Regions from separate parts of the Micromonospora haikouensis genome, predicted to be linked through region 1. Evidence: riboswitches for the same ligand, from Rfam matches in the RefSeq annotation. Region 1 holds a riboswitch; the other holds the start of a gene.
What was found. A riboswitch is a leader RNA that binds a small molecule or an ion and turns the genes downstream of it on or off. The one in region 1 is predicted to bind thiamine pyrophosphate.
Positions count from the first base shown of each region.

Region 2: another riboswitch for thiamine pyrophosphate. It lies ahead of TK50_RS22030 (ECF transporter S component); the one in region 1 lies ahead of thiE (thiamine phosphate synthase).

Region 1 is NZ_JXSX01000002.1:521,210-536,514, reverse strand. Features, by position in the region: gene thiC (phosphomethylpyrimidine synthase ThiC) at 1-594, opposite strand, end outside; gene thiD (bifunctional hydroxymethylpyrimidine kinase/phosphomethylpyrimidine kinase) at 615-1,400, opposite strand; gene TK50_RS19045 (thiamine phosphate synthase) at 1,397-2,200, opposite strand; gene TK50_RS19040 (thiazole synthase) at 2,197-2,982, opposite strand; gene thiS (sulfur carrier protein ThiS) at 2,987-3,187, opposite strand; gene thiO (glycine oxidase ThiO) at 3,351-4,436, opposite strand; gene thiE (thiamine phosphate synthase) at 4,526-5,152, opposite strand; TPP riboswitch at 5,147-5,255, opposite strand; gene TK50_RS19020 (ThuA domain-containing protein) at 5,742-11,561, shown strand; gene TK50_RS19015 (hypothetical protein) at 11,641-12,189, shown strand; gene TK50_RS19010 (aldo/keto reductase) at 12,305-13,249, opposite strand; gene TK50_RS19005 (ABC-F family ATP-binding cassette domain-containing protein) at 13,339-15,015, opposite strand; gene TK50_RS19000 (class I SAM-dependent methyltransferase) at 15,072-15,305, opposite strand, start outside.
Region 2 is NZ_JXSX01000003.1:77,784-93,088, reverse strand. Features, by position in the region: gene TK50_RS22075 (cellulose binding domain-containing protein) at 1-260, shown strand, start outside; gene TK50_RS34510 (cellulose binding domain-containing protein) at 270-1,469, opposite strand; gene TK50_RS34505 (hypothetical protein) at 1,618-1,788, shown strand; gene TK50_RS22065 (acyl-CoA dehydrogenase family protein) at 1,819-3,876, opposite strand; gene TK50_RS22060 (DUF6328 family protein) at 4,016-4,519, opposite strand; gene TK50_RS22055 (sugar isomerase domain-containing protein) at 4,664-5,413, opposite strand; gene TK50_RS22050 (AAC(3) family N-acetyltransferase) at 5,410-6,285, opposite strand; gene TK50_RS22045 (alpha/beta fold hydrolase) at 6,282-7,112, opposite strand; gene TK50_RS22040 (TIGR03943 family putative permease subunit) at 7,142-7,918, opposite strand; gene TK50_RS22035 (permease) at 7,915-8,856, opposite strand; TPP riboswitch at 9,179-9,284, shown strand; gene TK50_RS22030 (ECF transporter S component) at 9,355-9,945, shown strand; gene TK50_RS22025 (ABC transporter ATP-binding protein) at 9,982-11,418, shown strand; gene TK50_RS22020 (energy-coupling factor transporter transmembrane component T family protein) at 11,450-12,250, shown strand; gene gndA (NADP-dependent phosphogluconate dehydrogenase) at 12,384-13,829, shown strand; gene TK50_RS22010 (hypothetical protein) at 13,912-14,097, opposite strand; gene TK50_RS22005 (isoprenyl transferase) at 14,195-14,998, opposite strand; gene recO (DNA repair protein RecO) at 15,007-15,305, opposite strand, start outside.

The sequences.
Region 1 (15,305 bases):
CCCGATCGGCACCGGCGAGTTGCGCACGATCGCCTCGCGGGTCTCGTGGATCCGCTTGCCCGTGGACAGGTCCATCACGGTGTCCGCGCCCCACCGGGTGGCCCAGGTCAGCTTCTCCACCTCCTCGGCCACCGAGGAGGTGACCGCCGAGGTGCCGATGTTGGCGTTGACCTTCACCAGGAACGCCTTGCCGATGATCGCCGGCTCGCACTCCGGGTGGTTGACGTTGAGCGGCAGGACCGCCCGGCCGGCGGCGATCTCGTCGCGGACGAACTCCGGGGCCATCCCCTCCCGGATCGCCACGAACTCCATCTCCGGGGTGACGACCCCGGCCCGCGCGTACGCGAGCTGCGTCGGGCGCTTCCCGTCCGCGCCCGCGAGCGGGGTGCCCGCCCCCCGCACCGGCGCGACGTCGCCGCGCTCGGCGATCCACGGTCCGCGCAGCGGCGGCAGCCCCACCTCGGGGTCGGAGCCGGGGCCGGAGGTGTCGTAGAGCCGGACCGGCGGGTTGTCGCCGGTCAGGTCGACCTCGGCGAACGGCACCCGGACGTCCGGCCGGGCCCCCTCGACGTAGACCTTGCGTCGTGCCTGCATGACTGCCTCCCAGGTGGTGGTCAGGACCAGCCGAAGTGGTCCAGCGGGCCGCGTCCCGCGCCCAGTTCCCAGTCCCGCGCGCCGGTCAGCGCGCGGGTGACGTACTCCTTGGCGGCCGCGACCGCCGCCGGCACCGGATCCCCGGCCGCAAGCCGCACGGCGATCGCCGCCGAGAACGAGCAGCCGGTGCCGTGGCTGTGCCGGGTGCGCACCCGCCGGGCGCGCAGCAGCGTGGTCGCCCCGCCGCCGACCAGCACGTCCACCGACTCGCCGGCCGCGTCCACGTCGCCGCCGGTGACCACCACGTGCGCCGGGCCGCCGGCGGCGAGGGCCTCGGCGGCGGCCACCATCTCCTCGACCGTGGTCACCGGGCGTCCGGTGAGGGCGGCGGCCTCCGCGCAGTTCGGCGTCGCCACCTCGGCGTACGGCAGCAGCCGCTCGACCGCCTCGACCACGCCGAGCCGGTGCCCGCTGGTGGCGACGAGCACCGGGTCGACGACGAGGTGCGGCAGGCGTCCCGCCCGCGCGGCGTCGGCGACCGCGTCGGCGACGGCCGGGTTGCCGAGCATCCCGGTCTTCACCGCCCGCACCCGGAAGTCGCCGAGCACGCTGTCGAGCTGCTCGGTGACGGTGCGCGGCGGCAGCGGCAGGACGGCGTCCACGCCCCGGGTGTTCTGTGCGGTGACGGCCGTGAGGACGCTGGTGCCGTACGCGCCGAGCGCCGCGAAGACCTTGAGGTCGGCCTGGATGCCGGCGCCCCCGCCGGAGTCGGAGCCGGCGATGGTGAGCACGGTCGTCGGGGTCACTTGGTCGCCTCGCTCGCTCGGTCCACCAGGGCTGCGGCGGTGGTCCCGGTTGAGGGCTGGGGCGTCTCCGCGCACGATTGGCCGGCTCGCGCCTCGGCCCAGGCGGTCGTCAGCGTGGCGGCTGCCTCGGCCGGGTCCGGGGCGCGCATGATCGCGCCCTGCACCGCCACCCCCGCCGCGCCCGCCGCCAGGCAGGCGCGCACCTGCTCCGGGGTCTCGATGCCGCCGAGGGCGAGGACCGGCACGGGGCTGAACCGGATCAGCTCGCCGAGCCGCCGCGGCCCGAGGGGCGGGCCGTAGCCGGGCTTCGACCTGCTCGGATACACCGGGGAGAGGGTCGCGTAGTCCTCGGTGGTCAGTCGCGCCAGCTCGGCCGCGTCGTGGCAGGAGCGGCCGACGAGCCACGGGCGGGGACGACCGGCGGGGCCGGGGCGCGGCGGCGGGTACGGGCCGGTGGCCGGAAGGTGCACGGCGTCGCCGCCGAGCGGGTCGGGGCCCGCCACGACCAGGGTGCCGCCGGCCTCGGCGAGGATCGGGCGCAGGTGCGCGGCGAGCGCGGCCCGCTCGGCGCGGGGCAGGTCCTTCTCCCGCAGCACCACCCAGCGCACTCCCCCGGCCACGGCACCCACCACCACCCGCACGAGCGCCCCCGGCGCGCTCCCTCCCGTGGCGTCCCCTCCCCGATCGGCGAGCAGGACGACGCCGCAGGGCGTCGGCGGCAAGATCTTGGAAGATTCCGGCCCCTGGAGGGGCCATTTCCTTCCAAGATCCGCAAGAGGCGGGGTGGGGGGTGGGGTCATAGGGCTGGCCTTCCCTCGTCGGGGGTGGAGGCCAGCGCGTGGAAGCGGCGCGGGATGCGGCCCGCCCCGTGGGCCAGGCGGCCCGCCTCGACCGCGTACCGCATGGCGCTCGCCATGGCGACCGGGTCGGCGGCGCGGGTGACGGCGCTGGCCAGCAGCACGGCGTCGCAGCCCAGCTCCATGGCCAGCGCCGCGTCGGACGCCGTGCCGATCCCCGCGTCGAGGATCACCGGCACGTCGACGCTCTGCCGGATCAGTCGGATGTGGTGCGGGTTGTTCACGCCCAGTCCGGAGCCGATCGGCGCGCCCGCCGGCATCACCGCCGCGCAGCCGACGTCGGCGAGCCGCCGGGCCAGGATCGGGTCGTCCGACGTGTACGGCAGCACGGTGAACCCGTCCGCGACCAGGGTCTCGGCGGCGCGCAGCAGCTCCACCCCATCGGGCAGCAGCGTGCGCTCGTCGCCGATCACCTCCAGCTTCACCCAGTCCGTGTCGAACGCCTCGCGGGCCAGGTGGGCCACCTTCACCGCCTCGCCGGCCGTGTAGCAGCCGGCCGTGTTCGGCAGCAGCCGCACCCCGCACCGGTCCAGCAGGTCGAGCAGCCCGCCGCCCATGCCGGGGGCGGTGTCGACGCGGCGCAGCGCGAGCGTCACCAGCTCGGTGCCGGACGCCCGGATCGCCTGCTCCAGCGCGTGCAGGCTGGCCGCGCCGCCGGTGCCGAGGATGAGCCGGGACCCGAACGTCACGCCGCCCAGCTCGAACGAGGAGCCCTCGTGGGACATGTCGTCACCCGCCCTGGGCGGCGCTGAGCACCTCGACGTGGTCGCCGTCGCGCAGCGGGGTCGCCGGCCAGCCGCCGCGCGGCACGACCTCGCCGTTGACCGCGACGGCGAGGCCGCGCCGCTCGTCGGTGACCAGGCCGACCGCGTCGGCCACGGTCGCGCCGGCGGGCAGCGTACGCCCGGTGCCGTTCACCGTCAGTTCCATGTGGGTGCTCCTCCTCGGATGCGTCCTCGGCCCGCCACCGGGACGGGATGCGCCGGGCCGGACGCGATCGGCCGGGTCGGCGGCGGCGCGGTCGGACCGGTGACGCGGACCGGTGACGCGGATCGGTCGCGCGGATCGGTCGGGTCGGTCGGGGTGACGACGGTCAGCCGGGCCGGCGCTGGCCGGCGAACCGCTCGGGGGTGCAGGGGGCGAGCAGCGGGTCCGCCGTCGCGGGGGCCGTGGGCTCGGCGACGACCAGCTCGGTGACGAGGTCGGCGGTGAGCGGGGTGAGCACGATGCCGTGCCGGTGGTGGCCGGTGGCGACGAGCACGCCGGGCCGGCCGGGCAGCGGCCCGATGATCGGGGCGTTGTCGGGGGTGCCGGGGCGCAGCCCGGCGGTCGCCTCGACCAGCTCGTACTCGGCCAGCTCGGGGACGAGATCCACGGCGGCGCGGAGCAGCCGCAGCACCGCCCCGGCGGTGACGTCGGTGTCGGCGCGTTCCTCGACGGTCGCGCCGACCACCACCTCCCCGTCCTCGCGGGGCACCAGGTAGACGGGTTCGCCGTCGGCGTACCCCCGGACGACGTGCCGGAAGCCCGGCGGACCGCCGTCGGGCGCGCGCAGCCGCAGGATCTGGCCCTTGACGGGCCGGACCGGCAGCCCGGTGAGCGCGGCGGCCCCGCAGCCGGCGGCGACGACGGTGACCCGGGCGTCCAGGTCGGACAGCGCCCGCACCGCGCCGGTGACGAGGGTCGCGCCGGCCCGCTCGGCGGCGGTGCGCAGCGCCGTGACCAGCCGCCGGGGGTCGACCTGGTGGTCGCCGGGGGCGACCGCGCCGCCGCGCACCCGGGTGGCGAGCGCCGGTTCGCGGTCGCGCAGCTCCGACGGGCGCAGCGGGCTGATGGGCAGCCCCAGGTCCCGCTGGTACGACCACAGCCGCTGTGCCTCGGCCAGGTCGTCGCCGGTGAGCCCGACGACGAGGGTGCCCTCGGTGCGGTATCCGAGGTCGACGCCGCTGGCGGCGGTCAGCTCGGCGGCGAACGCGGGCCAGCGGGCGGCCGAGGCGACCAGCAGCCCGGTCAGCTCCCGCTCGCCGAAGTAGGCCTCGGCGACCGGCGACAGCATCCCGGCCGCGACGTGGGACGCGCCCGACCCGGGGGCCGGGTCGTGCACGGTGACGCGCAGCCCGCGCGCCGCGCACCGCCACGCGACCGCCAGCCCGACGGCCCCGCCCCCCACCACCGCCACGTCGGTAAGGAAGGGCCCCCGGTCAACGCCTTCTGCATAGGAAGGGTCCCTTCCTAACCCGTCGGCGCGGGCTGGCACCTCGGCGCGGGCTAGCACGTCAGCGCCCCGAGCAGCTCGGCGGTGGCCCGTGCGGGATCGGCGGCGGCGGAGAGCGCCCCGACCACCGCCACCCCGTACGCCCCGGCGGCGCGCAGCGCCGGCACCGCTGCGGCGGTCACCCCGCCGATGGCGATCACCGGCACCGCCACGGCCCCGGCCACGGCGCGTACCCCCTCGGGGCCGATCGGGTCCGGCAGGCCCGCCTTGGTGTCGGTGGCGTGGCAGGGGCCGACGCCGAGGTAGCTCGCCCCGCCGGCCACCGCCTCGGCGGCCGGCCCGGGTGCGCGGGCGGTCGCGCCGAGCACGGCGGTGGGGCCGAGGACCCGGCGGGCCGCCGCGACCGGCAGGTCGTCCGCGCCGACGTGGCCGCCTGCGGCGCCGACCGCGAGCGCCACGTGCAGCCGGTCGTTGACCAGGCACATCGCCCCGTACGGGGCGCAGAGGGCGACCGCCCGCCGGGCCAGGTCGTACGCCTCGCGGTCGGTGGCGTCGTCGGTGACGCGGACCTGGACGACCAGCTCGGCGCGGGCCACCGGCAGGGCGGCGCGAAGCACGGCGAGCGGGTCCCGCCCCGGCCGGGTGTCGGTGATCAGATGCAGTCGCCCAAGGGACGGCACGGCAACTCTCCTCCCTGCGCCGGCATTACCCGGATCAGGTTCGACGGTCGGGGGCTCCAGCCCCCCTCTCAGCCCGGTACACCGGGCTCCCGTGGGTTACGTCCGTGTCACCGTACGACGAATCGGCTGATCCGCCAAGGGATCCGACCGGTGGTCCAGACCACGGTCAGCCGGCCGGCGAGCCGCTTCTCCCCATTCCTCCGCATGCGCCGGATAGGTCGATCGCCGATACCGAATCGTTACACGCCGACGCCTTGCCGGAAACGAGTCCAGCGGCGCTAATTTGTTCAACCGATCGACATATTTCGGCGCGTGGCCTCGGCGTGGCCCGCACCGACCTACCGGTACGCGGCCCTGGCGTGGCCGCGCACCCGATCCGACCGGTGAGCGGCCCTGGCGTGGCCGCGCACCGACCAGCGGTATGCGACCCCCTCGCGTACCGGTCCGACAGGTGCGGGCCTGGGCCCGCACCGACGTTACAAGGTGCCTGGGCCCTGGTCTGACCCAGGCACCGCACCGACCGGGGACGGTCTGCGGCGAAGTCGTCCCCGAGCCCACCACTGTCCAGCTCGGACAAAAGGAGCATGGAGTGTCTCCATCCCGCCGCCGCCGCATACCTCGCGGCATCCTCAGTTCCTCACTTCTCAGCCTGTCCCTCGTCGCCACCGGCCTGGTCGCCGGCACCCCCGCGCAGGCCGCACCGGCCGCCGCGCAGGCGGCGCCCCTGGCGGCCCCCGCAGCGGCAGCCGCCACCGACCCGTTCTCGGTGCTCGTCTTCTCCAAGACCGCCGCCTTCCGGCACGACGCGATCCCGGCCGGCATCGCCGCGATCCAGAAGCTCGGGACCGACAACGGCTTCACCGTCGACACGACCGAGGACGGCGCCGCGTTCAACGACGCCAACCTCGCGAAGTACCAGGCCGTGATCTGGCTGTCGACCACCGGTGACGTCCTCAACGCCGACCAGCAGGCCGCGTTCGAGCGCTACATCAAGGCCGGCGGCGGCTACGCCGGCGTCCACGCGGCCTCGGACACCGAGTACGACTGGCCCTGGTACGGCAAGCTGGTCGGCGCGTACTTCAACAACCACCCCGCCAACCAGCAGGCCACCGTCAAGGTCGAGGACCACGCCCACCCGTCCACGGCCACGCTGCCGGACAAGTGGTCCCGGTTCGACGAGTGGTACAACTTCCGGACCAACCCGCGCTCCAACGTGCACGTCCTGGCCAGCCTGGACGAGAAGTCCTACACCCCGGGCAGCGGCGCGATGGGCGCCGACCACCCCACCGCCTGGTGCCAGGACTACGACGGCGGCCGGGCCTGGTACACCGGTGGCGGCCACACCCAGCAGTCGTACCAGGAGCCCGAGTTCCTCGCCCACCTGCTCGGCGGCATCCGCACCGCCGCGGGCGTGGAGAAGGCCGACTGCGGCGCCTCGAAGACCTCGAACTTCGACAAGGTGACGCTGGACAGCAACACCAACAACCCGATGGAGCTGGACATCGCTCCGGACGGTCGGGTGTTCTACGCCGAGCGTGACGGCCGGGTGCAGATCATCAAGCCGGACACCAGCAACACGGTCACCGCGACCAAGCTGGACGTCTTCACCGGCAACGAGGACGGCCTGCTCGGCCTCCGCCTCGACCCGGACTTCGCCACCAACAAGTGGATCTACCTCTACTACGCGCCGGCCGGTGGCGGCCCCCGCAACTACCTGTCCCGGTTCACCGTCAACGGTGACGCCATCGACAAGGCCACCGAGAAGGTCGTCCTCCAGGTCGACACACAGCGCAACACCTGCTGCCACGCGGGCGGCAGCATGACCTTCGACTCGAAGGGCAACCTGTACCTGGCCACCGGCGACAACACCAACCCGTTCGAGTCGAACGCCTTCACGCCGATCGACGAGCGGGCCGGCCGGCAGGACTACGACGCGCAGCGCAGCGCCGGCAACACCAACGACCTGCGCGGCAAGGTGATCCGGATCCACCCGGAGGACGACGGCACCTACACGATCCCCACGGGGAACCTGTTCGCGCCGGGCACCGCGAAGACCCGCCCCGAGATCTTCGGCATGGGCTTCCGTAACCCGTTCCGGATCGGCGTCGACCAGAAGACCGACACCCTCTACGTCGCCGACTACGGACCGGACGCCAACTCGGCCAACCCGGACCGCGGCCCCGAGGGCCTGGTGGAGTGGAACATCGTCGCCACCGCCGGCAACTACGGCTGGCCGTACTGCACCGGCAACAACAAGGCGTACAACGACTACACCTTCCCGAACGGGCCGAGCGGGGCGAAGTTCAACTGCGCCGCGCCGGTGAACGACTCGCCGAACAACACCGGCCTGACCAACCTGCCGCCGGCCATCCCGGCGACCGTGGACTACGGCTACGCGGGTGACCCGCGCTTCCCCGAGATCGGCGGCGGCGGCGCCCCGATGGGCGGCCCGGTCTACCGGTACGACGCCGACAGCACGTCGGACCGCAAGTGGCCGGCGTACTACGACGGCAAGGCGCTCCTCGGTGAGTGGAACCAGTCGAAGATGTACACGATGCAGGTCAGCCAGGACGGCAAGTCGCTGATCGACATCAACCAGCTGCTCACCGGCATGACCATGGTCCGCCCGATGGACTTCGAGTTCGGGCCGGACGGCGCGCTCTACCTGATCGAGTGGGGCAGCGGCTTCGGCGGCAACAACGACAACTCCGGGGTCTACCGGATCGACTACACCGCCGGTTCCCGGGCCCCGATCGCCCAGGCCAGCGCCGACCCCACCTCCGGGCCCGCACCGCTGACCGTGAACTTCTCCAGCGCCGGTTCCCGCGACCCCGACGGCGGCACGCTGACCTACTCCTGGAAGTTCGGCGACGGGCAGACCTCCACCGAGGCGAACCCGACGCACACCTACGCCACCGCCGGTGACTACATCGCCCAGCTCACCGTCACCAACCCGGCGGGTCGTACCGCCGTGGCGAACGTGCCGGTGACGGTCGGCAACACCGCCCCGACGGTGACCATCGAGTTCCCGCCGAACGGCGGTTTCTTCGAGTGGGGCGACCAGATCAAGTACACGATCAAGGTGACCGACCCGGAAGACGGCACCATCGACTGTGACCGGGTCCAGCTCCAGGTGCTGCTCGGCCACGACGAGCACGCCCACCCGCTGGAGCAGCACACCGGCTGCACCGGCACCGTGCAGACCTCGCTGGCCTCCGGCCACGGCGCGGAGGCGAACGTCTTCGGCGTCTTCGAGGCGACGTACACCGACAAGGGCGGCGCCGGCGGTGCCGGCTCGCTGACCGGCCGGGCGATCGAGCAGCTCCAGCCCAAGCGCAAGCAGGCCGAGTACTTCACCGCCACCGGCCGGGCCCCCGGCAGCACCGGCGGCGGCGACCCGGGCGTGCAGAAGGAGACCACCACCGACACCGCCGGCGGCAACCAGAACATCGGCTTCATCGAGGACGGTGACTGGTGGTCGCTCGCCCCGGCCAGCCTGACCGGGATCGACTCGATCCGCTTCCGGGCGGCCTCGTCGGTCCAGGGCGGGCGGATCGAGGTCCGCTCGGGCACCGTCGACGGCCCGCTGGTCGCGACCGCGAACGTGCCGGGCACCGGCGGCTGGCAGCAGTTCGTCGACGTGACCGCCCCGGTCACCGGCCCGGCTGAGGGCACGCTGTACTTCCTCGCCAAGGACCCGGCCGGCGGCACCGGTTCGCTGTTCAACGTCAACTGGATGGACTTCATCGGCCGCGGCGTCACCGAGAACGCGCCGCCGCAGGTCAGCGCCACGGCGACGCCGACCACCGGCACCGCGCCGGTCACCGTCACCTTCGACGGCACGGCCACCGACGCCGAGGGCGACACCCCGCTGACGTACGCCTGGGACTTCGGCGACGGCAAGACGGCGTCGACCCTCGACGCCACCCACACGTACACCGTGCCGGGCACCTTCACCGCCACCCTGACGGTGACCGACGCCCGGGGCGCGAAGGCGTACGTGACCGTCCCGGTGAAGGTGGAGGCGGCGAACACGTCCTGCTTCGGGGCGCGTTCGGACGACTTCCTCGGCACCAGCCTGGACAAGAACCGCTGGACCGTGGTCCGGGAGAACCAGCTCTACTCGGTCTCCGGCGGGTCGCTGCGGCTGCCCACCGCCTCCGGTGACCTGTACGGCACGACCAACGGCGCCACCAACCTGGTCCTCCAGCCCGCGCCCAGCGGGGCCTGGCAGGCCACCACGAAGGTCACCCTGCCCGTCACCGCCAACTACCAGCAGGCCGGCCTGCTGATCTACGGCGACGACGACAACTACGCCAAGCTGGACCTGCTCTACAGCGGGTCCCGCCGGGTGGAGTTCATCCGGGAGACCGCCGGTTCGCCCCGCAACGAGGGGGCGGACGCCACCGCTGCGCCCGCCGGTGACTCCATCTGGCTGCGGCTGACCAGCGACGGCACCAACCTGACGGCGGGCATGTCCGCCGACGGGACGACGTTCACCCCGGTCGGCCGGTCCGCCGCGCTCGCCGGGATCACCAACCCCCGGATCGGCCTGTTCGCCCTCAACGGCGGCACCACCGCCCCGGTGGTGGACGCGGCGTTCGACTTCTTCCAGGTCACGCCGGACGAGCCGGCCGGCCCGGTCGACCCGTCGGACGAGTTCGGTGGCACCGCGCTCGACAAGTGCCGCTGGAACGCGATCCTGCGGGAGGACGCGGCCACCTACCGGGTGACCGGTGGCGCGCTGCAGATCGACGTGCCGAAGGGTGACATCTACGGCACCGGCAACACCGGGCCGACGAACTTCATCCTCCAGACCGCGCCCAGCGGCGACTGGACCCTGGAGACGAAGGTCGACGGCAGCCTGCTGGCCGAGCAGTACCAGCAGGCGGGTCTGATCGTCCACGCCGACGACGACAACTACGTCAAGTTCGACTTCATCGTGGACAACCAGGCCGGTCAGACGGTCTCCCGGCGGATCGAGTTCCGCAGCGAGGTCGGCGGTACCGTGCAGAACCCGCAGCCGGAGGTCACCAACCTGACCTCGGGGGTGTGGCACCTGCGGGTGGCGCGCACCGGGAACGACTTCACCGGGTCGTACTCGGCTGACGGGCAGGAGTGGACGACGCTCGGCACGGTGAGCAACACCGCCGTCGGGGCCACCCCGAAGATCGGTCTGTTCACGCTCGGGGCCAACGCGGCCACGTCGAAGACCGCGTCGTTCGACTACTTCCGGCTCTCCACCAAGGTGGCCGACACGGCCGCGCCGGTGACCACCGCCACGGTCTCCGGCACCCCGACCGAGGGCTGGCACACCGCGCCGGTCACGGTCACGCTCGCGGCGGCCGACGAGGCCGGCGGCAGCGGGGTGGCCTCCACCGAGTACCAGCTCGACGGTGCCACCACGTGGACCGCGTACACCGAGCCGGTGCAGGTCACCGGTGACGGGTCGCACGAGGTGCGGTTCCGGTCGACCGACAAGGCCGGCAACGTGGAGACCGCCAAGAAGGTCAACGTCAAGATCGACGGCACCGCGCCGGTCAGCTCGGCCGCGTTCGCCCCGGCGAACGACGACGGCTGGCACGCCGGCACGGTTCCGGTGGTGATCACCTCCACCGACGCCGGTTCCGGGGTCAAGAAGCTGGAGTGGTCGCTCGACGGTGGCGCCTGGACGGCGTACACCACGCCGGTCGAGGTGACCGGGGACGGCACGCACGAGCTGCTGTACCGGGCCACCGACGCCGCCGGCAACGTCGAGTCGCTGAAGTCGGCGGTCGTCAAGATCGACGGCACCAAGCCGACGCTGCTGGTCTCCGGCATCGCCGACGGCCAGCTCTACGGTGACAGCCAGGACGTCCGGATCTCGTGGCAGGCGGTCGACCCGACCTCCGGCATCAAGACGACCTCCGGCAAGTTGGACGGCACGACGTACGCCAGCGGCACCCTCCAGGCGCTGTACGAGCTGCCGCTCGGCCAGCACGAGCTGACGGTGACCGCGACCGACAAGGCGGGCAACTCCACCTCCTCGACGGTCCGGTTCTACGTCACCACCTCGTTCCGGGACATGCAGAACCTGCTGGACCGGTTCAAGGCGACCGGACGACTCTCCACCAAGGCGCACCGTCAGCTGTCCAACAAGCTGGACGCGGTGCGGGCCTCCGAGGCGGCGGGCAACGACAAGCGGGCGGTGCAGCAGTTGACCGCCTTCAAGGCGTTGGCCACCGATGCCGCCCTGGTGACCGACACGGACGTCCGGGACGTGCTGGTCCGCGACGCCGACGCCATGATCGTCCGGCTCGGTGGCGCGGCCACCAAGGCCGGCGTCAAGGCGAACGACAACAAGTCGGTGGACGGGGCGGGCCGCCTCGGCGCCGACCCCACCCGGATCGCCGAGGGCGGTTCGCTGTAACGGAAGACGGGGCCGCTCCCGCCGTGCACCACGACGGCGGGGGCGGCCCCACCCGAACCGAACGAGTGGAGCACGGGTGATGCGTACCCTCAGGATCCTCGCCGCCGCGCTCGTCGCGGCGTGCCTGGTGGCGCTGCCGGCGGGCCCGGCGGCGGCGCACGGCGGAAAGCTCAAGCTGTCGGTGGGCGGCGACGGGGCCGGCGGGGTCACCGTGCTGGCCGTCTACTCCGACGGCCACCGACTGGACCAGCCGGTGCGGTTGACCCTCACCGCCAAGGGCGAGGGCGACCGGACGGCCGGTCCGGTGCAGCTCGAAATGGCCGGGGAGGGGCAGGGCTTCTACTCCAGCGGCCCGCTGCTCTCCCCCGGCCGCTGGAGGGTGACGGTCACCGCGCCGGCCCCGTACAAGACGTCGGCGACCGCGACGGTGCAGGCCCGCCCCGCGCAGACGCCGCCCGCGCCACGGCCCGTCGCCGTGCAGTCCGCCCCGGACGCGCGGGACCGGTCGGGGGGCGGCTGGTGGACGTACGCGGCCGGCGGGCTCGTCGCCGTCGCGCTGCTGGCGGCGGTGCCGCTGCTACTCGTGCGGCGGCGTCGGCCGGCCGGGCCTGGGGGGCCGGCTGCCTGACCGGGCCGGAAGCCGGACGAGGGACGCCGGGGGCGAGTTGCCCCGGCGTCCCTCGTCGTTTCGCCCCTCGTCGTTCCTCGACTGGCGTCGTTTCGCCGCCGTTTCTCGACCGGGCTCAGAGGATGGCGTCGAGCGCGGCCAGGTCGTCGTCGTCGGGCTGCCACGCGCCGGCACCTGCGTTGGCGCGCACCTGTTCCGGGGTGGTGGCCCCGGCGATGACCGAGGTCACCGCGGGCCGGGCGGCCAGCCCGCCGATGGCCACCTGGAGCATGGTGAGCCCCCGCTCGGCGGCGTACGCCCCGATCGCCTCGATGGTGTCCCAGCGGGCCGCGGCGAGGCGCTCGGCGTACCGGCCGCCGCCGGAGAGCCGGCTGCCGGCCGGGGCGGCCTCCCCGCGCTGGTACTTGCCGGTGAGCAGGCCGTTCGCCAGCGGGAAGAACGGCAGCATACCGAGGCCGAAGCGCTCGCAGGCGGGGATGACCTCGGCCTCGACGCCCCGCTCCAGCAGCGAGTAGTGGTTCTGCGCGCTGACGAACCGGGTGTGCCCGTTGGACGAGGCGATCCAGTCGGCGTCGGCGATCTGCCAGCCGGCGAAGTTGGAGTTGCCCAGGTAGCGCACCTTGCCGGCGCGCACCAGGTCGTCGAGGGCGGCGAGCGTCTCGTCGATCGGGGTGCCCGGGTCGGGCTCGTGCATCTGGTACAGGTCGATGTGGTCGGTGCCGAGCCGCCGCAGCGACGCCTCGACCGCGCGGGCGATGTAGCGCCGGGAGCCCCGGGCGCCGAAGTCCGCCCCGTTGGCCCCGTGCATGTCCATGCCGAACTTGGTGGCCAGCACCACCTCGTCGCGGCGGCCCTTGAGCGCCTGACCGAGCAGCTCCTCGGAGGCGCCCTGCGGCTCGCCGTAGATGTCGGCGGTGTCGAACAGGGTGATGCCGGCGTCGAGCGCCGCGTCGACCACCGCCCGGGTGCCGTCGAGGTCGAGCTTGCGGCCGAAGTTGTTGCAGCCGATGCCGACCACGGACACCACGAGCCCGGAGTCGCCCAGCCGGCGGTACGTCATCTCAGTCACGCGCCCAACCCTATGCCAGAGGTAGGGAAGGGCCCCTTCTACACCGTTATGCGTTGACAGGGGGCCTCCCTTACCCCTGCTCACACGTCCCAGACCGGCTCCGGGGTCTCGGTCACCTCGCCGTCCTTGCCGAACAACACGAAGCGGTCGAGGGAGCGGGTGAACCAGCGGTCGTGGGTCACCGCGATCACCGTGCCCGCGAACGCCGCCAGGCCGGCCTCCAGCGCCTCCGCGCTGGCCAGGTCCAGGTTGTCGGTCGGCTCGTCGAGCAGCAGCAGCGTCGCCCCGGACAGCTCCAGCAGCAGCACCAGGAAACGGGCCTGCTGGCCGCCGGAGAGGGTGCCGAAGCGCTGGTCGCCCTGCCCGGCCAGCTCGTACCGGCTCAGCGCCGCCATCGCCGCGTGCCGGTCCATCCCGGCCCGGTGGTCGTCGCCGCGCCACAGCACCTCGACCAGGGTCTTCTGCATCAGCTCGGGCCGGTCGTGGGTCTGCGAGAAGTGGCCGGGCCGGACCCGCGCGCCGAGCCGGACCACCCCGTCGTGCGCCACCGGGGCCAGCGCGGCGGCCCCGTCGACCGGGCCGTTGGCCGGGTCCGGGTCGGTGCCGCCCCGGGCCAGCAGCCGCAGGAAGTGCGACTTGCCGGTGCCGTTGGCCCCGAGCACCGCGACCCGGTCGCCGAACCAGATCTCCAGGTCGAACGGGTAGGTCAGGCCGTCCAGCTCCAGCTGCTCGGCGATCACCGCGCGCTTGCCGGTCCGCCCGCCGGTCAGGCGCATCCGGATGTCCTGGTCCTTCGGCGGTACGGGCGGCGGCCCGGCCTCCTCGAACTTGCGCAGCCGGGTCTGCGCAGCCTGGTACCGCGACGCCAACCCGTCGTTGTACGCGGCCTTCTGCTTGTACATCAGCACCAGGTCGCGCAGCTTCTGGTGCTCCTCGTCCCAGCGGCGGCGCAGCTCGTCGAGGCGGGCGTGCCGGACCACCCTCGCCTCGTGCCAGCTCGCGAAGCCGCCCGGGTGGACCCAGGCGCTGCCGCCCTCGACGGCGACCACCCGGTCGGCGGTGCGGGCCAGCAGCTCCCGGTCGTGCGAGACGTAGAGCACCGACTTGGCCGACTCGCGCAGCCGGTCCTCCAGCCACCGTTTGCCCGGCACGTCGAGGAAGTTGTCCGGCTCGTCGAGCAGCAGCACCTCGTCGGGGCCGCGCAGCAGCAGTTCGAGGGCGAACCGCTTCTGCTGGCCGCCGGAGAGGGTACGCACCGGGCGCTCCCGGGCCGCGTCCCAGGGCACGTCGAGGACGATCGTCGCGACGGTGTCGAAGACGACCTCGGCGTCGTACCCGCCGGCCTCGCCCCAGGCGGCGAGCGCATCCGCGTACGCGAGCTGGGCCTTGGCGGCGGCGTTGCCGAACTTGCCGCGCAGCTCGGCCGCCCGCATGGCGGCCTCGGTCTCGGTGAGCCGGCGGCCGGCGTCGCGCAGCGCCGGCGGGGCGAGCGACAGGGCCAGGTCGGCGAGGGTGGAATCGTCGCCGATCATGCCGATGAACTGGCGCATCACGCCGAGCCCGCCGGAGCGGGCGATCCCGCCGCTGCGCACGGGCAGGTCGCCGGCGACCATCCGCAGCAGCGTCGTCTTGCCCGCGCCGTTCGGCCCGACCAGGGCCACCTTGGCGCCCTCGCCGACCCGGAACGACACGTCGGTGAAGAGCTCCCGGCCGTCGGGGAGGATGTGCCCCACGGCTGCCACGTCCACATATCCCACGCCGGCATCCTGCCTGAGCGGGCTGGCCCGGCGACAGCCGATTACCGGTGCGCAGGTCAGCGGGTGACCCGCAGCACCCGGTAGCCCTTCTGGCTGGCGTGCCGGCCCACCTGCCAGCCCTGCTCGGTCAGCCAGCGGTGCAGCGAGTCGCCGCCGAGGTGGCGGGCGACCACCAGCCAGGCCACGCCGTCGGGGGCGAGCCGGGGCAGCCAGCGCAGCAGCAGCTCGTGCAGGCCCTCCTTGCCGATCCGGATGGGCGGGTTGGACCAGAGCTGGGCGAACGTCACGTC
Region 2 (15,305 bases), on a different contig from region 1:
TCACCGTCCGCAACACCGGGACCGCGCCGGTCGACGGCTGGACGGTGCAGTGGACGTTCGCCGACGGCCAGCGGATCAGCCAGGCGTGGAACGCGAGCTACGCGCAGAGCGGCGGCACCGTGCGGGCGACCAACGCCAGCTGGAACGGCACGATCGCGGCCGGCACGACGGTGAGCTTCGGCTTCCTGGCCGACGCCCCCGGCGCGAACACCCGGCCGACCGCGTTCACCCTCAACGGCGCCGCCTGCGCGCTCTCCTGACCGCCGTCGTCAACGCAGGTAGGCCGCCAGGCCGATCTGCTGGTCGCGCAGCGCGGTGGCGACCACGCCGGCGATCTGCCGGGCACCCGCCGCCTCGAAGTGCGTGTGGTCGTTGCAGAAGAACGCGCCCACCGCACCCGAGCCGTAGTCGCCGTTGTTCGGGCACAGCCCGAGCCGGTTGTACAGCGTGTAGCTCAGCCTGTGCAGGTCGATGACCGGCACGTTGTTGGCCGCGCCCGCGTCGAACGTCTCGGTGAGGAAGCCCCGGTTGCCGACGGCGGTGCTGCCCGAGCAGGTGATCGCGGCGGCCGGCGTGAGGAAGACCGGGCGCGCGCCGCGCTGCTTGGCGGCGTTGGCCATCACGCCGAGCAGTTGCTTGTACCGCGCGGAGCCGACGTGCCGGTTGCAGTTGGGGTCGCCGTCGTTGATGCCGAACTGGATGAACAGGTAGTCGCCGGCCTTCATCCCGGTGCCGGAGTTCAGCATGGCCTGCCAGCGGGTCGAGTACGTCTCCGGGCTGACCACGCACTCGCCGGCCGAGTTCTTCGTGGTGGTGACGTTCGGGTCGTACAGCCAGGTCTGGATGCTGCGCCCGCCGACCGCGCTGTTCACCACGGTCGCGTTGGCGTTGAGGTACTGGCCGAACTGGTTGCCCCAGCCGACCGGGCAGGCGCCGCTGGAGGACGGGTTGGCGACCGTGGAGTCGCCGGCCAGCCAGACGGTGACGGGGGCCTGCGTGGAGGGCGTCGGGGTCGGCGTACGGGACGGGGTGGCCGACGGCGACGACGGGGTGGACGGCGGCGCGCACGGCGTGGCGGTCGGCGCGCCGGTGCACGGCACCCCGTTGAGCGAGAACGCCGTCGGCACCGGGTTGGCGGTGGTCCACGCGCCGGTGAAGCCGAAGCTGACGCTGGCGTTGGTGCCGATGGCGCCGTTGTAGCCGGCGTCCCTCGCACTGACCGCCGACCCGCTCTGGGTGACGGTGGCGTTCCACGCCTGGGTGACCCGCTGCCCGGTGGCAAAGGACCAGGTGAGCGTCCAGCCGGAGACCGGGTCGCCGAGGTTCGTGATGGCGACGTCCGCGCCGAAGCCGCCCTGCCACTCGCTGGTGACCTTGTAGTCGACCCGGCAGCCGGTGGCCGCCGCGGTGGCGGCCCCGGCCGCGACCGCCACCCCGCCCGCCAGGACCGCCAGCGCGATCGCGACCACCCCGGCGGCGCGCCGATACGCCGCGCCCCACCTATTGATTGATGAGATTCGATTCATACGCGCATGCTACCCGGCCGTGCCCGCCGCCCGGCCCTGCTCGGCGGCCGACCGTCGGCCGGCCGCCGAGCCGCTCGTCTAGGGTGGGGCGGTGCTCTACTTCCTGATCGTCGTCGCCGTGCTGCTGCTGGCGTACGCCGCCGTGCTGGTGAGCTTCGTCAAGCGGGGCCGCAAGATCCCGCCGCAGGCGTACCTGGTGCTGGCGCTGCTCAACGGGCTCATCCTGGCGGCCGTGCTGGCCTGGGCGATCGCTTCCCGCTGACCGGCCCCCTCGACTCCGGCGGGATGCGGCTCACTCCGGCGGGATGCGGCGGCGAACGTCGTCGGCGGTGGACGGGCCCGGCGTCCAGCGGGCCACCCAGGGCAGGTCGGCCGACGGCGTGATCACCCCGTCCTCCAGGGCGGCGTACCGGCCGGCGAGGATCCGCCGCGCCGCGGCCACGTCGACCGGGTCGGTGTTGGCCCACAGGGCCGTGAACAGGGCGTCGACCCGAAGCCGGGCCTGGCGGCAGAACAGGTCGGCCAGCTCGACGTTCTCCGGGCGGGCGTCCTTCTCCGCGTACGCCCGGACGCAGACCGCGCTCATCGCGAACAGCTCCGCGCCGATGTCCACCACCCGGCCGAGGAACGCCTGCTTGCGCTCCATCTTGCCCTGCCAGCGGGACATCGCGTAGAACGTCGACCGGGCCAGCTTGCGGCTGTACCGCTCGACCTGGCGCAGGTGCCCGGCGATCGGGCCGAACTCCGCGTACGCCGTCGGGGCTTGCCCCCGGCCGACGGCGAGGGTCGGCAGCCACCGCGCGTAGAACGCGCCCGCCCGCGCGCCGGCCTTCGCCTTGCGGCCGAGCCCGGCGTCCGGGTCGATGATGTCGCCGGCCACGGACAGGTGGGCGTCGACGGCCTCGCGGGCGATCAGCAGGTGCATGATCTCGGTGGAGCCCTCGAAGATGCGGTTGATCCGCAGGTCCCGCAGCAGCTGCTCGACCGCCGCCGGGCGCTCGCCCCGAGCGGCCAGGGAGTCGGCGATCTCGTAGCCGCGCCCGCCCCGGATCTGGATCAGCTCGTCGCCGATCTTCCAGGCCATCTCGCTGGCGTACAGCTTGACCAGCGCCGCCTCGATCCGGATGTCGTTGCGGTCGTCGTCGGCGAGCAGGCAGCACAGGTCGAGCATCGTCTCCATGCCGTACGTGGTGGCGGCGACGAAGGCGAGCTTCTGGGCGACCGCCTCGTGCTCGCCCACCGGCCGGCCCCACTGGACGCGGTCGGCGGCCCACTCCCGGGCCACGTTCAGCGACCACTTGCCCGCGCCGACGCACATCGCCGGCAGCGAGAGCCGCCCCGTGTTGAGGGTGGTCAGGGCGATCTTGAGACCCTTGCCCTCGCCGCCGATGACGTTCTCGGCCGGCACGAACACGTCGTGGAACCGGGTGAGGCTGTTCTCCAGGCCGCGCAGACCGGTGAACTCGTTGCGCCGCTCCACGGTGATGCCCTCGGCGTCGCCGTCGACGACGAACGCGGTGATCCCGCCGCGCCGCCCCTGCGTCGCCGGCACCCGGGCCATCACCACCAGCAGCGTGGCCACGGTGCCGTTGGTGGCCCAGAGCTTCACCCCGTTGAGCCGGTAGCCGGTGCCGTCGGCGGTCGGCTCGGCGGTGGTCGCCAGCCGCGCCGGGTCGGAGCCGACGTCGGGCTCGGTGAGCAGGAACGCCGACACCTCGCCGGCGGCGAGCCGGGGCAGGAAGCGCTGCTTCTGCTCGTCGGTGCCGAACATCTTCAGCGGCTGCGGCACGCCGATCGACTGGTGCGCCGACAGCAGCGCGCCGATCGCCGGGCTGACCGAGCCGGCCAGCATCAGCGCCCGGCAGTAGTGCAGGTTGCTCAGCCCTAGCCCGCCGTACTTCCGGTCGATCTTCATGCCGAACGCGCCGAGCCGGGCCAGGCCCCGGAACACCTCGTCGGGGATGCGGGCGTCCCGCTCGATCGCCGCGCCGTCGACCTCGGCGGCCAGGTACGCGCGCAGCCGCCCCAGGAACTCCTCGGCGCGGGCGTCCTCGGCCGGATCGGTGCGCGGCCACGGGTGGATCAGGTCGAGCCGGAACCGCCCGAGGAACAGCTCCTTGCCGAAGCTGGGCCGGTCCCAGGCCGACTCTCGGGCCGCCTCGGCGACCTGCCGGGCCTCCTTCTCGGACACCTGCCCGGCCTCCGCCGGCAGCGGCCCGGTGCTTCCCTGGGCCGGCGTCGGGCCGGCGTCGTCCGCCGCCGCGCTCCCCCGCACCGGCTGCGGGCCGGCGTCCGGCGTGGCTCCCTCCGCCGGGTCGGGCGCGGGTCGGCTGTTCTGCGTCGTGGTCACGGCTGCCTCCTCGAACCTCGGTCCGGATGCGTCGACGTGCTCGACTCACGAGCGACGCTACCCCCGGTTGTTACCCAGGGGTAGCGTCGCGTGCACTTCGGATTTCCGACAGCGTCACCGCTGGTCGCAGCGGGCGCGGTCAGTCGCCCGTCAGCGTCTGCGGGTCGTCATCGTCGTCGTCGATGTCGTCCTCGCCCCAGTTGCGGCGGGCGAACGGCAGGAAGACCCAGAAGGTCAGGAACCACACGGCGGTGACCGCGGTGAGCACGAACGCGATGCCCCGGTCCAGCACGAAGTCGGTGATCAGCAGGACCGCGCTGACCATCGAGACCAGCATGAACGCGAGCCCGCCGCTGGCCATCCGGTGGGCGAAGCGGACCAGCTCCGGCTTGCGGCCCTGCCGGAACAGCGCCCGGTGGAAGGCCACCGGGGAGATGATCATCGCGGTGGCGGCGGCGGCCGACAGCAGCGCGACGATGTAGACGTCCTTCTGGAAGTCGCTGGTCCTGGTGAAACCGTTGCTGAACGGCAGCGTCAGCAGGAACGCGAAGAGGATCTGCACACCGGTCTGCGCGACCCGCAACTCCTGGAGCAGGTCGGCGAAGTTGCGCTGCCAGCGCTGCCGCTCGGTTTCCTTGGACACGCGTTACCTCCGGGGGCGACGGTACTGCCGGCGGGTGCGGCCCGCCGGCAGCATCGCCATTGCCCGATCGGATCGACGACGAAACCCATTCACGCCCGCGCCCGCGCGGGGCGGCGGGGCGCGGCCGAACCCGATCGGAAGCGGTCACGCCCCCCGGCGGATCCGGCCCGCGTACCGGGCCTCCAGGGCGTCGTTGTGCGCGTCGCCGCCGGCGATGTTGGCCGACAGGTAGACCGGGGGCGGCTCCCCCGCCGCGAGCAGCCGGGCCACCACCTCGACGGTGACCTGCTGCGCGAGCAGGGCCGCCGTGATCGAGGAGACCGCGCCGACCGCGCCGCCGCCGGGCAGCGGCAGGGTCGCGTCGCCGTACGGTGCGCCGTTGTCCAGCACCACGTCGGCGAAGTCGGCCAGCTTGCGCCCCGACGGGTGCCGGGACGCCATCCGCGCCGAGTGCTGCGCCGACGTGATGGCGACCAGTCGGTGCCCCCGCCCGGTCACCAGCGCCGCGAACTCCACGATCGCCCCGTTGACCCCGGAGTTGGAGGCCACCACGAACACGTCGGACGGGTGGACCGGGGCCAGCTCGTAGAGGCGGTGGGCCACCGCCGGATCCCGCTCCAGCAGCGGGCCCAGGACGTCGGCCGGGGCCCCGCCGCGCAGCACCACGTCGCGCAGCGCGATCCGGTTGGTCGGCACCAGGCCGCCGGCCCGGCCGGCGATCTCCATGGCGAGGGCCTCGGAGTGGCCCGTGCCGAACGCGTGGACCACCCCGTCGGCGCGCAGCGCGTCGGCGATCAGGTCGGCCGCCCGGCCCACCGCCTCCCGCTGGCTGGCCGACACCCGGCCGATCGTCTCCGTCACCACCGCCAGGTAGTCCTCGGCGCTGATCGTCATGCGTCGTCCTCCGTCCCCCGGCTGCCGTCCGGCGTCTCGCCGGTCCCGTCGGTCCTTGTCCGGCCGCCGGCCACCGTTGCCCGGTGGCGGGCCAGCCAGTCGACCGCGAAGTCGACCGCGGCCCGCTGGCGCATCAACCGCCCCGTCCCGTCGCCGACCGGGCCGACCCGCACCGCGCCGGTCGCCTCCAGCGCCGCCCCGAGCCGGGGGAAGTCGCTCTCGTCGAGCACGATGTCGTCCCACCCCGCCCAGCGCCGGCCGCCGTCCGGGGTCCGCACCGCCGCGCCCTCCCGTCGCCTCGGCGGGGCGGGCTGCCGGTATTCGGCCAGGTGCAGCGACGTGTTCGAGTCGTGGCCGACGCCGAGCAGCAGCACGTCGGCGTCGGCGTCGTAGAGCCGGCCCAGTGGCGAGTCCTCGCCGAGCATGCCGGCCAGCCGGTGCCCGGCCACGATCCGCTCGGCGGCGGGCCCGAGGGCGGCGAAGGAGACCTGCGGGTGGTCGCTGCGCCGGGCACCCGGCCAGCCCCGGACGGTCTCGGCCAGCGCCCCCATGAACCGGCTCGGGGTGACCGCCGGGTCGAAGCCGGGCGTCTCGGCCCGGATCACCGGCCACCAGTGCGCCGGCACCGGCGGGTTGGTCCATTCGGCCGGGTCGCTGTTCTCCGGCGTGTGGGTGGGCACCACGACCGTGCCCCGCTCGCCGAGCACGTCGCGCAGCGCGAGGGCCACCGCCTGCGCGCCGCCGCAGACGAACCCGAGCGCCTTCAGCCCGGCGTGCACGAGCACCACCGCGCCCGGGCGTACCCCCAGGTCGGTGAGCTGCGCGGCGAGCGAGGCGCGGGTGTGCGGCCGGGCGGCCGGTGCCGGCGTCATCGGGCCGTGGCCGTGCGGGCCAGGATCGCCTCGGCCAGCGGGCCGGGCGCCTCGTCGGGGATCCAGTGCGACACCCCGGCCAGCGTGACGGGGCGGTAGTCGCCGGTGACGTGGGCGGCGCAGGCCCGGGCGGCGACCCGGCCGACCGCCGTGTCCCGGTCGCTCCACACGTACGTGGTGGGCACCGACACCGGCCCGACCGCCGCGAGGTCCTTCCCGGACATCGCGCGGTACCAGTTCAGGGCGGCGGTCAGCGCGCCCGGGGCGCGCATCGGGTCGGCGTACCGGGCGACCCGGGCGGCGTCGCCGATGCCGCCGAGCAGCCGGCGCAGGGCGACGGCCCGGAACGCCAGCAGCACCTTCTCGGCCTTGCCGGGCTTGCGGAACAGGGCGATGTACGACGAGCGGGCCTTCTGCTCGGTGTCGGTGGCCAGCGCGTGGGCCATCGCGGCGGGGTGCGGGACCGACACGGCGGTGAGGGTGCGCACCCGGTGGGGGTGGGCGGCGGCCAGCCCCCAGGCGACGATCGCGCCCCAGTCGTGCCCCACCACGTGGGCCGCGTCGACGCCCAGCGCGTCGAGCACCGCCGCCGCGTCGGCGACCAGTTCGGGAATGCGGTACGCCTCGACCTCCGCCGGCCGGGCGTCGGGCGAGTAGCCGCGCTGGTCGAGCGCGTACGTGCGCAGCCCAGCGGCGTGCAGCGCCGGCGTGACCTCGTCCCACTCGCCGCTGTGCTGGGGGAAACCGTGCAGCAGCAGCACCGGCTCGCCGTCGGCTGGCCCTCCGGCGTGCACCTCGAACGTCAGCCCTCGCGCGTCGACCCGCATGATCGGCAGCCTACCCAGGGCGGGGCCGGTCACTCGTACGGGTTTCTCGGGGCGGGCACCTCCCGCCAGGACTCCACGGCGAGGTAGGGGATCTCGGCGTCGTTGACCGGGTCCCGCCCGACCCGGTCGCTGTAGCGGCCGGTGACCTCGACCCAGGTGTCGGGCGGCAGGCCCAGGGGCACGTCGCCGGTCATGCCCAGCTTGACGGGGCGGCCGTCGGCGGCGCAGCAGGAGAGCACCATGCGGGCCAGGATGGGCTGCCCGTCGGGGCCGGGCGCGATGAACCCGGTGAGCCGGACCCGCCGCTCGCCGATCGACGCGCCCCGCTCGAACAGGGCCCGGGAGGCGTAGTCGAGGACGGTGACCGGGGCCGGGTCGCCCGGCGGCAGCGGCGGGTAGTCCGACTGCTGCTGGCCGGCGAGCGCGGTGCCGGCCTGGCCCACCGCGTAGGAGCCGAGGGCCGGCGGGGCGACCAGCAGCAGCCCGAGCACCGGCAGCAGGAGCAGCCAGCCGACGCGCGGCCCGTGGTGGCCGTGCCCGTGCCCGTCGTCGTCCTCCGGCTGCCCGCCGGAACCGGAGCCGGACGCGGGCCCGTCGCCGCCGGACGCGGGTGCGTCGCCGCGCGGCGCGGGGCGCAGGTCGTACCACAGGGTCATGACCGCGGCGGCGATCAGCACGAGCCCGGCGGCGATCAGGAACGGCCGCAGCCCCTCCTTGACGTAGCGCAGGTAGAGGTCGGTGACGCTGGCCCGGACCACCGCGCCGCCGAGCAGCAGCAGGACGACGGCCTGCGCCTGCCGGTTCACAGCAGCACCGCCCCGGCGAGGCCGGCCACGCCGACGGCGACCACGAACGTCGCCGGGGCGAACCGGACCGCGAACCGGCGGCCGAAGACGCCGGCCTGCATGGAGATCAGCTTGAGATCGACCATCGGACCGACCACCAGGAAGACGAGACGGGAGGTGAGGGAGAACTGCGACAGCGACGCCGCGACGAAGGCGTCGGCCTCCGAGCAGATGGACAGCAGCACGGCGAGCACGGCCAGGGCCAGCACCGACAGCACCGGGGAGTCGGCGAGGGTCTGCAGCCAGCGCTCCGGCACCAGCACGTTGATGCTGGCGGCGGCCATCGCGCCGACGACCAGGAAGCCCCCGGCGTGCACGACGTCGTGCCGCACGGCCGCCCAGAAGGCAGCGCCGCGCGACGCCCCGTCCAGCTCGGGCCGGCGCGGCAGCCGGATCCAGTCGGCGCGGCCGAGCCGCAGCCAGAGCCACCCCATGACCATGGCGACGACCAGGCTGGCCACCGCCCGGCCGAGCACCATCTCCGGTGCGCCGGGGAAGGCGACGGCGGTGGCGGCGAGCACGACCGGGTTGACCGCCGGGGCGGCGAGCAGGAACGCCAGGGCCGCCGCCGGGGTGACGCCGCGCCGGATCAGCGACCCGGCGATCGGCACGGAGCCGCACTCGCAGCCGGGCAGCACCACGCCGGCGGCGCTGGCCACCGGCACCGCGAGGGCCGGGTGCCGCGGCAGCGCCCGGGCCCAGAACGAGCGCGGCACGAAGACCGCGATCACCGCCGAGAGCAGCACCCCGAAGACCAGGAAGGGCACGGCCTGCACGAGCACCGAGACGAAGACCGTCGTCCAGGTCTGCAGCCGGGGCGCGGACAGCGCGTCGGTCAGCGGCGCGCGGAACACGATCAGCAGGACCAGCAGCGCGGCCAGCACCTCGACCGAGCCGATCCGGCCGCCGACCGACCGTCGCGGCCCGCCCGACGCCGCCTCCCCCTGGGGTACGTCCGGCCCGTCCCCGCCGCCCGGCCCCGTCGCCGGGGCCCGTCCGTCGGGGCCGACGGGCGGCGCGGAGCTGTCGGTCGTCGACGCCACGGTCTGCTCCCTGGAGGCGGGTGAGGTTCGGCGGCGCGACACTATCGCGCCCAGCGGGCCGGGTCGATGAACGACGCCGAAACGGCGGTGACCGGGTTCCGGGATCCTCCCTGGTGAGCTGCGGAAAGATCACTTTGCCCGGTGATCTTCCCGGGTGTTAGCGTCGGGGAGACAACTTCACATCCGACAGGGGAGCGCACAGCGCTGAGAGTGCGGGCACCGCCCGCAGACCCTCGAACCTGATCTGGGTAATGCCAGCGCAGGGAGTTCGGTCGACCTCCAGCCGCGTCGACGTCCGGTGCCACCGGGCGCGGCGTGCGTCTTCTCCTGGTTCGTCAAGGACTGGGAGCCACCATGAACCACACCGACAGCAACCGCTGGCGCACGATCGACATCGTGGTCGCCTCGGTGATCGCCGTCGCCTTCGGCGTCATCTTCTGGGCCTGGGGCCTGGTCTGGAGCGCCACCGAGGGGGCGTTCGCGTTCTTCCCGCCCGCGCAGACCCTGCTCTACGGCGTCTGGCTGATGCCGGCCGTGCTCGGCGGCCTGGTGATCCGCAAGCCGGGCGCGGCCCTGTACTGCGAGACCGTCGCCGCCGTCCTGTCCGCCCTGCTGGGCAGCCAGTGGGCCGGCACGGTGATCCCGCAGGGCATGGTCCAGGGCCTCGGCGCGGAGCTGGCGTTCGCCGCGTTCCGCTACCGCTCCTTCCGGCTGCCGACCGCGCTGCTCGCCGGGGCGCTCACCGGCGTCGGCGCCGCCCTGTTCGACTTCCTCGTGTGGAACGCCGAGTACGACCTGACCGGCTACCGCCTCCCGTACGCCCTGCTCACCGTGGTCAGCGCCACGATCATCGCGGGCGCGGGCGCGTGGGCCCTCCTGCGCGCCCTGCTCACCACGGGCGCCCTGGACCGCTTCCCCGCCGCCCGCGCCCGCACCCCGATCTAGCGGGAGCGTCCACAGGCCGACCGGGAAGGGGGACGGGTGACGGCACGGGTGGTGTTGCGGGGGTTCGGGTGGCGGCACGCCGGGCGGCGGGCCTGGGCGGTGCGCGGGGTGGACCTGAGCGTCGAGGCCGGCGAGCGGGTGCTGCTGCTGGGGCCCTCCGGGGCCGGCAAGAGCACGCTGCTGGCCGCGCTGGCCGGGCTGCTGTCCGACGACTCGGGCGAGCAGGAGGGCACCGTCGAGGTCGACGGCGTCGATCCCCGCGCCGACCGGGACCGGGTCGGCATCGTCTTCCAGGACCCGGAGAGCCAGCTCGTGATGGCCCGCTGCGGCGACGACGTCGCGTTCGGGCTGGAGAACCGGGGCGTGCCCGCCGGTGAGATCTGGCCCCGGGTGGACGAGGCGCTGCGCCGGGTCGGCTTCCCGTACGACCGGGACCGTCCGACCGCCGCCCTCTCCGGCGGCGAGCAGCAGCGGCTCGCGCTGGCCGGAGCGCTCGCCCCGCGGCCGGGGCTGCTGCTGCTCGACGAGCCGACCGCCAACCTCGACCCGGCCGGGGCGGCGCTGGTCCGCCGGGCCGTGGCCGACGCCGTCACCGCCGACACCGCGCTGGTCCTGGTCGAGCACCGGGTCGCCGAGGCGCTGCCGCTGGTCGACCGGGTGGTGGTGCTGGAGCCGGGCGGCGGCGTGCGCGCCGACGGGCCGCCGGAGGCCGTCTTCGCCGCACACGGCGACGCGCTCGCCGCCGAGGGGGTCTGGGTGCCCGGCCGGACGGTGCCGCCCCGGCGGGCCACCGCCGCCCCCGGCGAGGCGCTGCTCACCGCCGACGGGGCCGCCCTGCCGCCCCGCCTCGCCCCGACCGACCTGGCGGTACGCGCCGGCGAGGCGCTCGCCGTCCTCGGCCCGAACGGTGCGGGCAAGTCGACCCTGGCGCTGCTGCTGGGCGGCCTGCTGCGGCCCGGGGCCGGGCAGGTGGCGGCGACCCGGGAGCTGGCCGGGCGGGACGCCGCCACCGCGCCGCACCGCTGGCGGGCCCCCGCCCTGGCCCGCCGGATCGGGTCGGTCTTCCAGGACCCGGAGCACCAGTTCGTCACCGGCACGGTCTACGACGAGCTGGCCCTCGGCCCGCGCCGCACCGGCCACGGCGAGGCCGCCGTCCGGGCCACCGTCGACGGGCTGCTGGACCGGCTGCGCCTGGCCCGGCTGGCGCGCGCGAACCCGTACACCCTCTCGGGTGGGGAGGCGCGGCGGCTGAGCGTGGCGACGGCCCTGGCCACCGCGCCCCGCCTGCTGGTCTGCGACGAGCCCACCTTCGGCCAGGACCGGCGCACCTGGCTGGAGCTGGTGGACCTGTTCGCCGAGCTGCGCGACGGCGGGCACGGCGTCGTCGCCGTCACCCACGACGCGGACTTCGTGGCGGCCCTGGCCGACCGGCGGCTCACCCTGGCCCGCGACCCGGCGGCGGTGGCGGCGTGACCGGCACCGGCCGCAGACGGGCGGTGGCGGCGTGATCAGCATCTCTCCGGTGGCCGTGCCCGGCGCCCCGTTGGCCCGGCGCAACCCCGTGGCGAAGGTCGCCGCCGCGCTGGTCTTCTCGTTCACCCTGCTCGCCACCCTCGACCCGGTGGCGCCGGCCGTCGCCATCGGCGTCGAGCTGGCCGTGCTGCCGCTGTTCGGCATCCGGTACGGGGTGCTCGCCCGCCGGGCCGCCCCGCTGCTGCTCAGCGCCGCCGGCATCGTGGTGACCCTGGTCCTGTTCGCCGCCGAGCGCACTGGCCGGACGCTGGTCGAGGCGGGGCCGGTGGCGGTCACCAGCGGGGTGCTGCTGACCGCGCTCGGGCTGGCCCTGCGCATGCTCGCGGTGGCGCTGCCCGGCGTGATCGTCTTCGCCACCACCGACCCGACCGACCTGGCCGACGCGCTGGTGCAGAACGCGAGGGCCCCGGCCCGCTTCGCAATCGGCGCGCTGGCGGCGTTCCGGCTGGTGCCGCTGCTCGGCCAGGAGTGGCAGATGATCAGCATGGCCCGGCGGGCGCGCGGGGTGGACGCCGGCCGTAACCCGGTGGCCCGGCTGCGGCTGTTCGTCTCGACCGCGTTCGCGCTGCTGGTCGGCGCGATCCGGCGGGGCACCCGGCTGGCGGTGGCGATGGACGCCCGGGGCTTCGACGCGGCCACGCCGCGCACGGTCGCCCGGCGGCAGCGGTTCGGCCCCGCCGACGGGCTGCTGGTCGCCGGGGCGGCGGCGCTGGCCGGGGCGGCGCTGGCGGTCAGCGTCGCCCTGGGCACGTTCCGCCCGCTGATCGGCTGACCCGCAGGTCAGCGCGGCGACGGCGGGGCGGACGCCACCACACTGTGACACCGCGTCGACCACCGGTCCCGGCCCGGCGGGCGGCGCGATACCGTCGCAGCACTACAGGCGACGCGAGAGGTGGCGGGTACGGATGACGCAACAGGCGACGGCGCAGATCGGCGTGACGGGGCTGGCGGTGATGGGCCGGAACCTGGCCCGCAACCTGGCCCGGAACGGGTTCACGGTGGCGGTGCACAACCGGTCGCCGGAGCGGACCCGCAGCCTGGTCGCCGAGCACGGTGACGAGGGGACGTTCGTGCCGTCCGAGTCCCTGGCGGACTTCGTCGGCTCGCTGGAACGCCCCCGCGCCGTGATCATCATGGTCAAGGCGGGCGCACCCACCGACGCGGTGATCGACGAGCTGGTGCCGCTGCTCGACGAGGGCGACATCATCGTCGACTGCGGCAACGCCCACTTCGCCGACACGCGGCGGCGGGAGGAGGCGCTGCGCGCCAAGGGGCTGCACTTCTCCGGCACCGGCGTGTCCGGCGGCGAGGAGGGCGCGCTGCTCGGGCCCAGCATCATGCCGGGCGGCTCCGCCGAGTCGTACGCGAAGCTCGGCCCGATGTTCGAGAAGATCGCCGCGCAGGTGGACGGCACCTCGTGCTGCCGGCACATCGGCCCCGACGGCGCCGGCCACTTCGTCAAGATGGTCCACAACGGCATCGAGTACGCCGACATGCAGCTCATCGCCGAGGCGTACGACCTGCTGCGGGCGGGGCTGTCGGCGAGCCCGGCGGAGATCGCGGAGATCTTCCGGGAGTGGAACACCGGCGAGCTGGAGTCGTTCCTCATCGAGATCACCGCCGAGGTCCTCGGGCACACCGACGCGGCGACCGGCCGGGCGTTCGTGGACGTGGTGCTCGACCAGGCCGAGCAGAAGGGCACCGGCCGCTGGACGGTGCAGAGCGCGCTCGACCTGGGCATCCCGATCACCGGCATCGCCGAGGCGACGTTCGCCCGGTCGCTGTCCGGGCACGCCGGCCAGCGCGAGGCCGCCCGCCGCGCCTTCGGCGACGCCGGGGAGAAGTGGCAGGTCGAGGACCGCGACACCTTCGTCGAGGACGTGCGGCGCGCGCTGCTGGCCAGCAAGATCGTCGCGTACGCGCAGGGCTTCGACCACATCCGCGCCGGCAGCAGCGAGTACGACTGGGACATCGACCTGGGCGGCACCGCCACGATCTGGCGGGGCGGCTGCATCATCCGGGCCCGCTTCCTGGACCGGATCAAGGAGGCGTACGACGCCGAGCCGGAGCTGCCGTCGCTGCTGGTCGCGCCGTACTTCGCCGAGGCGGTCAGCGCGGGCGTGCCGAGCTGGCGGCGGGTCGTCATCGACGCGGCACGGGCCGGGGTGCCGACGCCGGCGTTCTCGTCGTCGCTGGCGTACTTCGACGGGCTGCGCGCCGAGCGGCTGCCCGCCGCGCTGCTGCAGGGGCTGCGGGACAACTTCGGCGCGCACACCTACCGCCGGGTGGACCGGGACGGCTCGTTCCACACCCTGTGGGCCACCGAGGGCCGCTCCGAAGTGGAGGCCTGAGCCGCAGCGCCACCGCGCCGGTGCCGACCCCCGGGGTTCGGGGGCGGCACCGGCGCGGTCGGGTCGGGGAGAACCGGTCGGGTCAGAAGAACCGGCGGCGCTTCGTCTTCTGCGGGCGCAGCAGGTCGGCGCCCCTGGTCAGCATCCGGGTCACGCCGGTCGGGCCGCGCCGGGCCTCCAGCGTGTGGCTGAGCCGGCGCGCGCCGGCCGCCGCCAGCGGCACGGCGACCGCCATGACCGCCCACTGGGCAATCCGCTTCTGAATCATGTGGGTTCACCTCCGCCGTCGGGTCCGTTGCCGGAGGTGATACCCCACCGGCCGCGCCGGTAAGCGTCCCTACGGGCCGGTCAGGGCTGCGGACCGGTCAGGGCTGCGGCGGGGCGACCGGGTTGGGCAGCGCCCCGCCGAACCGGCGGTCCCGCTGGGCGTACAGCTCGCACGCGTACCACAGGTGGCGGCGGTCGAAGTCGGGCCAGAGGGTGTCGAGGAACACCAGCTCCGCGTACGCGGTCTGCCACAGCAGGAAGTTGGAGATCCGCTCCTCGCCGGACGGGCGGAGGAAGAGGTCCACGTCGGGGACCTCCGGGTGGTAGAGGTACTTCGCCACGGTCTTCTCGGTGACCCGCTCCGGGTCGAGCCGGCCGGCCGCCACGTCGCGGGCGATCGCGGCGGCGGCGTCGGCGATCTCGGCCTGCCCGCCGTAGTTGACGCAGAACTGCAGCGTCAGCGTCGAGTTGCCCCGGGACATCTCCTCGGCCGTCTGCAACTCGGAGATGACGCTCTTCCACAGCCGGCCGGCACGGCCCGACCAGACGACCCGCACGCCCAGGTCGACGAGCTGGTCGCGGCGGCGACGGATGACGTCCCGGTTGAAGCCCATCAGGAACCGGACCTCGTCCGGGGAGCGCCGCCAGTTCTCCGTGGAGAACGCGTACGCCGACAGGTAGGGGATGCCCAGCTCGATCGCGCCCTCGATGGTGTCGAAGAGGCTGTGCTCGCCCTGCTCGTGGCCCTTGGTGCGGGGCAGCCCCCGCTCCTTGGCCCACCGGCCGTTGCCGTCCATGACGATCGCGACGTGCTTGGGCAGGGCGTCGGCCGGCAGCGCCGGGGGCCGGGCGCCCGACGGGTGCGGAGTCGGCGGCACCGGCTCACGCCGGCCGGCCCTCATCGATCGGATCACTCGGTCTTCCCCCTGTCCACGGCGGCGGCACCGCCGGCCGTCGGGCCGCCCCGGTCGACCAGCGGCAGCGAGCGTAGCGCGCGCTCCAGGTGCCACTGCAGGTGCGCCGCGACCAGGCCGCTGCACTCCCGGCGTACGCCGGTCTCGGTGGCGTCGGCGAGCACCCAGTCGCCGGTGGTGAGCGCGGACATCAGGTCGACGGTCGCCGGGGCGGGATGGGCCGCGCCGGGGGGCCGGCAGTCCGGGCAGACCGCGCCCCCGGCCGGCACGGAGAACGCCCGGTGCCGCCCGGGGG